Regions from separate parts of the Bacillus sp. JZ39 genome, predicted to be linked through region 1. Evidence: riboswitches for the same ligand, from Rfam matches in the RefSeq annotation. Region 1 holds a riboswitch; each other region holds the start of a gene.
What was found. A riboswitch is a leader RNA that binds a small molecule or an ion and turns the genes downstream of it on or off. The one in region 1 is predicted to bind thiamine pyrophosphate.
Positions count from the first base shown of each region.

Region 2: it holds a riboswitch for thiamine pyrophosphate, as region 1 does, so the genes downstream of both, tenA (thiaminase II) here and thiT (energy-coupled thiamine transporter ThiT) in region 1, are expected to answer to the same signal.
Region 3: it holds a riboswitch for thiamine pyrophosphate, as region 1 does, so the genes downstream of both, ylmB (N-formyl-4-amino-5-aminomethyl-2-methylpyrimidine deformylase) here and thiT (energy-coupled thiamine transporter ThiT) in region 1, are expected to answer to the same signal.

Region 1 is NZ_CP096389.1:2,962,762-2,965,893, reverse strand. Features, by position in the region: gene floT (flotillin lipid rafts scaffold protein FloT) at 1-260, shown strand, start outside; gene M1D65_RS15275 (GNAT family N-acetyltransferase) at 278-799, shown strand; gene thiT (energy-coupled thiamine transporter ThiT) at 841-1,419, opposite strand; TPP riboswitch at 1,519-1,620, opposite strand; rRNA gene M1D65_RS15265 (16S ribosomal RNA) at 2,085-3,132, shown strand, end outside.
Region 2 is NZ_CP096389.1:1,211,019-1,214,150, forward strand. Features, by position in the region: gene M1D65_RS06280 (monovalent cation:proton antiporter family protein) at 1-1,627, shown strand, start outside; TPP riboswitch at 1,689-1,797, shown strand; gene tenA (thiaminase II) at 1,876-2,586, shown strand; gene tenI (thiazole tautomerase TenI) at 2,561-3,132, shown strand, end outside.
Region 3 is NZ_CP096389.1:1,574,432-1,577,563, forward strand. Features, by position in the region: gene sigG (RNA polymerase sporulation sigma factor SigG) at 1-330, shown strand, start outside; gene M1D65_RS08245 (ABC transporter ATP-binding protein) at 478-1,272, shown strand; TPP riboswitch at 1,285-1,386, shown strand; gene ylmB (N-formyl-4-amino-5-aminomethyl-2-methylpyrimidine deformylase) at 1,474-2,754, shown strand; gene M1D65_RS08255 (YlmC/YmxH family sporulation protein) at 2,837-3,082, shown strand.

The DNA.
Region 1 (3,132 bases):
AAGCAGCCGCACCTCTTTCAAATATTGATAAAATCACCGTTGTCGATACAGGAGGAAGCGGTGAATCAAGCGGAGCAAACAAAGTAACCAGCTATGCGACGAACTTAATGTCAAGTCTGCAAGAAAGTTTAAAAGCATCCTCGGGAATTGATGTAAAAGAAATGCTTGAGAACTTTTCAGGAAAAGGAAACGTAAAACAAAGCATTAATGAATTAACAAATGAAATCAAAGAAGCCAAAACGATCCAAAAATCAGAGTAAGGAAAGGGCAGAACCGTATGGTAACTGTACGTGAAGCGAAGTTAGAGGATATAAAGGACATTGCAAAAGTGCATGTAGACAGCTGGAGGACAACATACCACGAAATTATCCCGATTGATTATTTAAACAGACTGAACTATAAGGAATTTGAAGACAAATGGAAAAGTCGCTCGTTAAAGGGAGTATTTGTTGCTCAGGACGAAAAGGGTTCAGTATTCGGCTTTGCTTCATTTGGACCTATTCGCTCTGAACAAGAAGGCTATGACGGCGAGTTATACGCTATTTATCTTCTGGAAGAGCGCCAGCGGCAAGGTGCAGGCAGGGCGCTCTTAGCAAAAGGAGCAGAGTTTTTGCTTCAACATGGTTTTTCAAGTATGTTTGTTTGGGTTATTGAGCAGAATCCCTCGATTATATTTTATCAGGCCTATTCACCTGAAAGAGTAGCGGAGGACAACTTTGAAATTGCCGGAGTAAGGCTGAAAGAAGTAGGTCTTGGCTGGCCGGATCTTTCAGCTTTAAAAACACTTCTTAACAGATAACGAAAAATCCCCCAGCGGAATTCGCTGGGGGATTGTTACTTTTACGCTTTGTCACTTTTAAGCAGACGGGGTGCTGTCATAAATAATAAACATAGGACAATTGCACAAATAATGAATGAAGGAACCATGTAAGTCGCATTATAAGTTAAAGAATAAATCCATACCGGTGTTCCTTTTGGAGCAAAGCTGCCGAAAAACACAGCTCCTGAAATGACATGCGCGGCATAGCGCAGCAAACTGCCGATAAAAACTGCGCTGACCACTGAAACAATCAATTTCCCTTTTGTTTTTGATACAGCGGCTTTACGGACAGAAGAAGCGAAACAGCCGCTTATGCCGATTGCTGCGAAAGCGACAATGTAATCTAACAATAGCTGTACAGGATGTTGAGCAAACAAGTTTCCGATTGCTATTTGTACTAGACCTGTCAACAAACCTGTAGTAAGACCTGCTTTGACACCCCAGCGAAACGAAATTAAAAAGATCGGAATCATCATGATGGAGACCGAGCCTCCTTGAGGCATGCTAAGAAACATTCCTGAGACAATGTCTAAAATAACGGCTGCTGCTGTCATAATGGCAATTTCAATAAGGCGAACCAGTTGCTTAGATTGATTCATATCTATCTCCTTCCATTGACAGACAACCAAAAGGACAACAAAAAAGCAGCACGCGGAAGGATGAGAAAAGTTCCACGCACTGCTTTACGATCTGCAATTCATTTGACTTTGCCACATCCCTACGCCAGCGTTAACTAACAGGTTCAAAGGGTCAGAACGAAACCGCTCACTCTCAGCTTTAATGCTCCCCTTGTGGTCATCAGTATTTAGTTCGTTTCTACTATACAAGAAAATGAAAAAAACAACAAGATCACATGACTGATGTATATGTTCTTTTAAGAAAGTTATATGATACACACGCTTTAGAAATCATGGCGAGGATTATAGTTTATTTGTTTTATAGATTTTTTAAAAAAACTATTGCAATAAATAAATAGAGGTGTTATATTATTAAACGTCGCTGATGCACAGCGGACACAAACTAGATGCTTCAAAACAACTTGAAAAAAGTTGTTGACAAAAAAGAAGCTGAATGTTATATTAGTAAAGCTGCTTCATTGAGAAGTGACGAAATGATCTTTGAAAACTAAACAAGACAAAACGTACCTGTTAATTCATTTTTATAAATCGCACAGCGATGTGCGTAGTCAGTCAAACTAGGGCCTGCACGACGCAGGTCACACAGGTGTCGCCGCAGGATGCGGTGAACTTAACCTGTGATCCATTTATCGGAGAGTTTGATCCTGGCTCAGGACGAACGCTGGCGGCGTGCCTAATACATGCAAGTCGAGCGGACAGATGGGAGCTTGCTCCCTGATGTTAGCGGCGGACGGGTGAGTAACACGTGGGTAACCTGCCTGTAAGACTGGGATAACTCCGGGAAACCGGGGCTAATACCGGATGGTTGTTTGAACCGCATGGTTCAAACATAAAAGGTGGCTTCGGCTACCACTTACAGATGGACCCGCGGCGCATTAGCTAGTTGGTGAGGTAACGGCTCACCAAGGCGACGATGCGTAGCCGACCTGAGAGGGTGATCGGCCACACTGGGACTGAGACACGGCCCAGACTCCTACGGGAGGCAGCAGTAGGGAATCTTCCGCAATGGACGAAAGTCTGACGGAGCAACGCCGCGTGAGTGATGAAGGTTTTCGGATCGTAAAGCTCTGTTGTTAGGGAAGAACAAGTACCGTTCGAATAGGGCGGTACCTTGACGGTACCTAACCAGAAAGCCACGGCTAACTACGTGCCAGCAGCCGCGGTAATACGTAGGTGGCAAGCGTTGTCCGGAATTATTGGGCGTAAAGGGCTCGCAGGCGGTTTCTTAAGTCTGATGTGAAAGCCCCCGGCTCAACCGGGGAGGGTCATTGGAAACTGGGGAACTTGAGTGCAGAAGAGGAGAGTGGAATTCCACGTGTAGCGGTGAAATGCGTAGAGATGTGGAGGAACACCAGTGGCGAAGGCGACTCTCTGGTCTGTAACTGACGCTGAGGAGCGAAAGCGTGGGGAGCGAACAGGATTAGATACCCTGGTAGTCCACGCCGTAAACGATGAGTGCTAAGTGTTAGGGGGTTTCCGCCCCTTAGTGCTGCAGCTAACGCATTAAGCACTCCGCCTGGGGAGTACGGTCGCAAGACTGAAACTCAAAGGAATTGACGGGGGCCCGCACAAGCGGTGGAGCATGTGGTTTAATTCGAAGCAACGCGAAGAACCTTACCAGGTCTTGACATCCTCTGACAATCCTAGAGATAGGACGTCCCCTTCGGGGGCAGA
Region 2 (3,132 bases), 1.8 Mb from region 1:
CGGGCTTGAAATTGATTTTTCGTCGTTTGAGAAAGGAAAGAAAAAGCAGTTCCTGCCGAATGGCAAGGAAGCGCCGAATACGTTTGCTGCGGCATCTGTTATTTTCGTCGGTATTTTTATTTTATCATTGCTCTTGTCCTATGGGTTCGTCTTGGCCGGATTTATCCAAAATGCATTTTTGATGACCCTGATTATTTCAACGATTTCATTAGGCGTTGTCGTTCCAACATTAAAAGAAGAACGGATCATGAATTCGAATATCGGGCAGATTATTTTACTTGTTGCTGTCATTGCTGATTTGGCCACGATGATTCTTCTTGCTGTTTTTTCTTCTTTATACGGAGAGGACAGCGGAAACATGTGGCTCCTGATGATTCTGTTTGCGGCCGGAGTGGTGCTTTACTTTTTCGGCCGGGTCTTCAAACATCGCTCTTTTGTTCAATCCATGTCAAAAGGGACGATCCAGATCGGGACGCGTGCCATTTTTACGTTAATTATTGTACTCGTTGCCCTGTCTGAATCACTTGGGGCGGAAAATATTCTCGGCGCTTTCTTAGCGGGGGTTCTTGTTTCCCTGCTTTCGCCAAACAAAGAACTTGTTCAGCAGCTGGACTCATTCGGTTATGGGTTCTTAATACCGATTTTCTTCGTGATGGTCGGTGTGAAGCTTGATATTTGGACTCTTTTCCAGGATAAAACAATTTTAATCATGATTCCGCTCCTGCTGCTGGCGCTGTTAGTCAGCAAAATCATTCCTGTCATGTACTTAAAGAAGTGGTATGATAACCGAACCATTTTCGCGTCTGGTTTCCTGCTGACATCAACGCTTTCGCTCGTGATTGCCGCTGCAACAATCGGCCAGCAGCTTCACGTGATCAGTGCAAATATGTCAGGAGCGCTAATTTTAGTAGCTGTCATTGCAAGTATTTTTACGCCGATCTGTTTTAAAAAATTATACAAACGGGAAGAGCAGCCGGAGGAGAAAAAGATGATTACGTTCATTGGCGCCAATCAAATGACTTTGCCTGTTACACTTGAATTGCCAGAGGAAGAGTATGACGTGCGTGTTGTACACGTCTACCAAGAGAATGCGGAGGAAAAGCTGTCAGAATCAGTGTTTGCTGTTGAAACAATTTCTGACTATGAACACGAGACGCTTGAATCACTCGGCATTTTTGAAACGGATATTCTCGTTGTGGCGACCGGGAAAGAAGATATGAATGCAGACATTGCATTACTTGCAAAAGAAAAAGGCACAGAAAGAGTCATTGCAAGCGTAGGATCACCGGAGCATGAAGCAGCTTTGAAGGAGCAGGGAATCAGCATCTTTTCTATTCTGCTGTCGACAAAAACGCTGCTTCGCGCACTGATAGAAGCGCCTGGCGTCATGAAGCTGCTCACGAACCAAGAGTCTTCGCTGTATCAAATTAATATGGAGAACAGTAAATATGATGGTGTCATTTTACGGGAATTCCCTTTAACAGGCGACGTCATCTTTGTCAGGATTTTCAGAGGTGTGGACAGCATTGTTCCTCATGGGGATACTAGGCTGAAATTGGGAGATCGCTTAATTGTCACCGGATCTCGGGGGTACGTAACGGATCTTAAGAAAACATTGGAAGGATAAATCTTGACCAAATAAGGATTCGTGTTAATATAGAGGTGCAGAACAATTCAATATGTATTCGTTTAACCACTAGGGGTGTCCTTCATAAGGGCTGAGATAAAAGTGTGACTTTTAGACCCTCATAACTTGAACAGGTTCAGACCTGCGTAGGGAAGTGGAGCGGTATTTGTGTTATTTTACTATGCCAATTCCAAACCACTTTTCCTTGCGGGAAAGTGGTTTTTTTATTTTCAGAGGGGGAATGATTTGTGAAGTTTTCAGAAGAATGCCGCAGTGCAGCCGCAGAATGGTGGGAGGGGAGCTTTGTCCATCCGTTCGTTCAAGGAATCGGTGACGGAACGCTTCCGATTGACCGTTTTAAATACTACGTACTTCAGGATTCCTATTATTTAACGCATTTTGCAAAGGTGCAGTCATTTGGCGCCGCTTATGCGAAGGACCTTTATACAACGGGGCGGATGGCAAGCCATGCCCAAGGTACATATGAGGCGGAAATGGCGCTTCATCGGGAGTTTGCCGAGCTGTTGGAAATCAGCGAGGAAGAGCGTAAGGCGTTTAAGCCGTCTCCTACTGCGTACTCTTATACATCCCATATGTACCGTTCGGTTTTGAGCGGGAATTTCGCTGAAATCTTAGCGGCCCTGCTGCCATGCTATTGGCTCTATTACGAGGTTGGTGAGAAATTGCTGCATTGTGATCCGGGGCATCCAATTTATCAGAAGTGGATTGGCACATATGGCGGTGATTGGTTTAGACAACAGGTCGAGGAGCAAATCAACCGCTTTAATGAGCTGGCGGAAAACAGCACGGAGGAAGTGCGTGCCAAGATGAAAGAGAATTTTGTCATCTCCAGCTACTATGAATATCAATTTTGGGGAATGGCCTATCGAAAAGAAGGCTGGTCTGACAGCGCCATAAAAGAGGTGGAGGAATGTGGAGCTTCACGCCATAACGGATGACAGCAAGCCGGTAGAAGAGCTAGCGAGAATCATCATTACGATTCAGAATGAAGTTGATTTTATTCATATTCGGGAACGCTCAAAATCGGCGGCGGATATTTTGAAACTGCTCGAGCTTATTTTTGAAGGCGGTATAGATAAACGAAAACTGGTGATGAACGGGCGCGTGGATATTGCGCTTTTCTCTACTATTCACCGCGTGCAGCTGCCAAGCGGCAGCTTTTCACCAAAGCAGGTCAGAGCCAGATTTCCACACCTTCATATCGGGAGGTCGGTGCATTCACTGGAGGAAGCGGTTCAAGCAGAAAAGGAAGACGCGGACTACGTGCTGTTCGGCCATGTGTTTGAAACGGATTGCAAAAAGGGTCTTGAAGGCAGAGGAGTATCTTTGCTGTCAGATATCAAACAGCGGATTTCCATCCCGGTTATAGCCATCGGGGGGTTGACGCCGGACAGGTTAAGAGACGTAAAACAAGCAGGGGCAGACGGCATTGCTGTTATGTCAGGAATTTTCTCTTCCGCTGAGCCCTTGGAAGCAGCCAGACG
Region 3 (3,132 bases), 1.4 Mb from region 1:
GTACCGCATGAGGAAATTGTATTTGCGCTTGATGCCATCCAGGATCCGGTTTCTCTATTTGAACCGATCTATAACGACGGCGGAGACCCGATCTATGTGATGGACCAAATCAGTGATGAGCGTAATACAGATTCACAATGGATTGAAGAGCTGGCTTTAAAAGAGGGCATGAGAAGGCTGAACGATAGGGAAAAAATGATTTTGAGAAAGCGATTCTTCCAAGGGAAAACCCAAATGGAAGTCGCCGAGGAAATCGGAATTTCTCAAGCGCAGGTGTCCAGACTTGAAAAAGCGGCTATCAAACAAATGAATAAAAATATTCATCAATAATGAAAAGCCTTTAAAACGATGTTGTTTTAAAGGCTTTTCTATTGATTATGGATGGTTTACGTTTTGGAAAAAGTAAGGTATCCTAGTTCGTACAAAGTTTTATGAAAATTAAAACAATTATAAAAGGCAATAAAGAGGAGGACCACGATGATTTTGCAGCTTGACAATGTCTCACTAAAACGGAATGGGAAATGGATACTGAGAGATATTCATTGGAAGGTGGAAGAAAAGGAAAATTGGGTGCTTTACGGCCTAAATGGCGCCGGGAAGACAGCGCTGTTAAATATGCTTTGCTCATATTATTTTCCAACATCAGGCGAGATGCAGGTGCTCGGCCATGAATTTGGCAAAACAGAGCTTGGGGAAAAGCTCAGACGTAAAATTGGCCTCGTCTCAGCAGCTCTTCAGCAAAAATTGTATCCGGCAGATTCAGCCTTTGAAATTGCTTTGAGCGGAGCTTACGCTTCGATTGGGTTATATGAAACGCCAAGTAAGGAAACCAGGGAAAAAGCGATAGGTTTGTTAGAGGACTTGGGAGCAATTGAATATGCCGATCGCCGCTATGAAACCCTTTCTCAAGGGGAAAAACAAAGAGCATTGATTGCTAGAGCACTAATGGCCGATCCGGAGTTGCTGATACTGGATGAACCAGTCACAGGACTGGATTTTATTGCCCGGGAAAAGCTGTTAGATACGATTACATACATTGCAAACAAAGAAAATGCACCATCTATCCTTTATGTGACTCATCATGCTGAAGAAATTTTGCCTGTCTTTGATAAAGCCCTTTTATTAAAACAGGGAGAGGTCTTTGGATCCGGAGAAATAAAGGAAATGCTTACTGATCAAATACTCTCCGCTTTTTTTGATACGCCAATCCATGTATTATGGAATCAGGATCGGCCGTTTTTAACAAGAGCTGAGCCGATAACGAATGCCTGACAAACATATATAGATTCATCCTAGGGGTGCTTTGCGAAGCTGAGAGAGACTTTGTCTCAACCCTTTTGACCTGATCTGGATCATGCCAGCGGAGGGAAGCGGTGAAAAGCGGAGTACATCGGACTCCGTTTGTTTTTATTAAGCCGTTTCATCACATTTGAAACGGCTTTTTTGATTTTAAAGAATAGGAGCGGATTTACATTGGATCAACAAATAGACTCTTTGCTCAAAAAAGTGGAAGAACATAAGGAGGAGCTTATTCAGCTTGCGAAAACGCTGATTTCTTATCAAACACCTGCTCCGCCTGCAAGAAATACAGAGGGCATTCAGTCATGGATTGCGGGATATTTAAATGAATTGGGATTCTCGATCGACAAATGGGATGTGTACCCTGGAGATCCCAATGTTGTAGGGAAGCTAAAAGGAACAGATTCAGCAGATTATTATAGCCTGATTATCAATGGCCATGTAGATGTGGCAGAGGTAAAAGAGGATGAAAAATGGGAGCATGATCCATTTCATCCAATTGAAAAAAACGGTCTCTTAATCGGTCGAGGCGCTTCCGATATGAAGGGCGGAATGGCGTGTGTGTTGTTTGCTGTCAAATTGATTCGTGAAGCAGGCATTGAACTTCCAGGTGATCTGATTCTGCAATCGGTTATTGGGGAGGAAGTTGGAGAAGCCGGCACACTTGAATGCTGCAAGAGGGGCTACCACGCTGATTTTGCAATTGTCGCGGATACGAGCGATATGCATATTCAAGGCCAAGGGGGTGTCATTACAGGCTGGATCGAAATCAAAAGCAGTCAAACATTTCATGATGGAACGAGACGGAATATGATTCACGCAGGCGGAGGAACATTCGGAGCAAGCGCAATTGAAAAAATGGCAAAAATCATTGCGGGGCTCGGTGAACTTGAGCGCCACTGGTCCATTATGAAAAGTTATCCTGGTTTTAAACCCGGCACAAATACGATTAATCCGGCAGTTATAGAAGGCGGCAGACATGCGGCTTTTATAGCGGACGAATGCCGGTTGTGGATCACAGTCCATTTTTATCCGAATGAAACCCATGACCAAGTGGCAGCGGAAATAGAAGATTACGTCAATCGGCTGAGTGACAGTGATATTTGGCTTAGGGAAAACCGCCCTGTATTCAAGTGGGGAGGCTCATCTATGATAGAAGACAGAGGAGAAATTTTTCCGGCATTGGAAGTTGACCCTGGCCACCCAGGCGTCTTAGCGCTAACTGCCTCTCATCAGAAAGTGAAACGGGAGTGTCCAATTATTGACGTTTCTCAATCAGTTACAGATGGCGGATGGCTGTATGATGCCGGTATTCCATGCGTAATATACGGTCCTGGAGATCTGCACAATGCACACTCTGTGAACGAGAAGGTATCGATTGAGCAGCTAGTAGAGTATACAAAAATTATACTCGATTTTATCATCAGCTGGTGCAGCCGGAAAAAAGAACAATGACATGAAAATTTCTTCTTGCTGACAAGGTTCAGCCTGCCCGTTCATATACTTGAACAAAAGGACGGAAAAAGGACGTGATGGAATGATCAGCATTTCAGAATTTCAGGTAAAGGATGTCGTCAATGTCTCAAACGGAAAAAAGCTGGGGAGTATTGGTGATATTGATATCAATGTGACCACTGGAAAAATTCAGGCGATCATACTCGGAGGAAATGGGAAAGTTCTCGGATTTTTTGGAAAAGAAGAGGAATTGGTCATTCCATGGCGAAATATAGTAAAAATCGGGGAAGATGTAATCTTAGTCCGATTAAGTGAACCACATGCATAAACCTGCTTGTCTGCCGAAGATTGGAAAATGCCGGAAGTCTCGATTCTTCC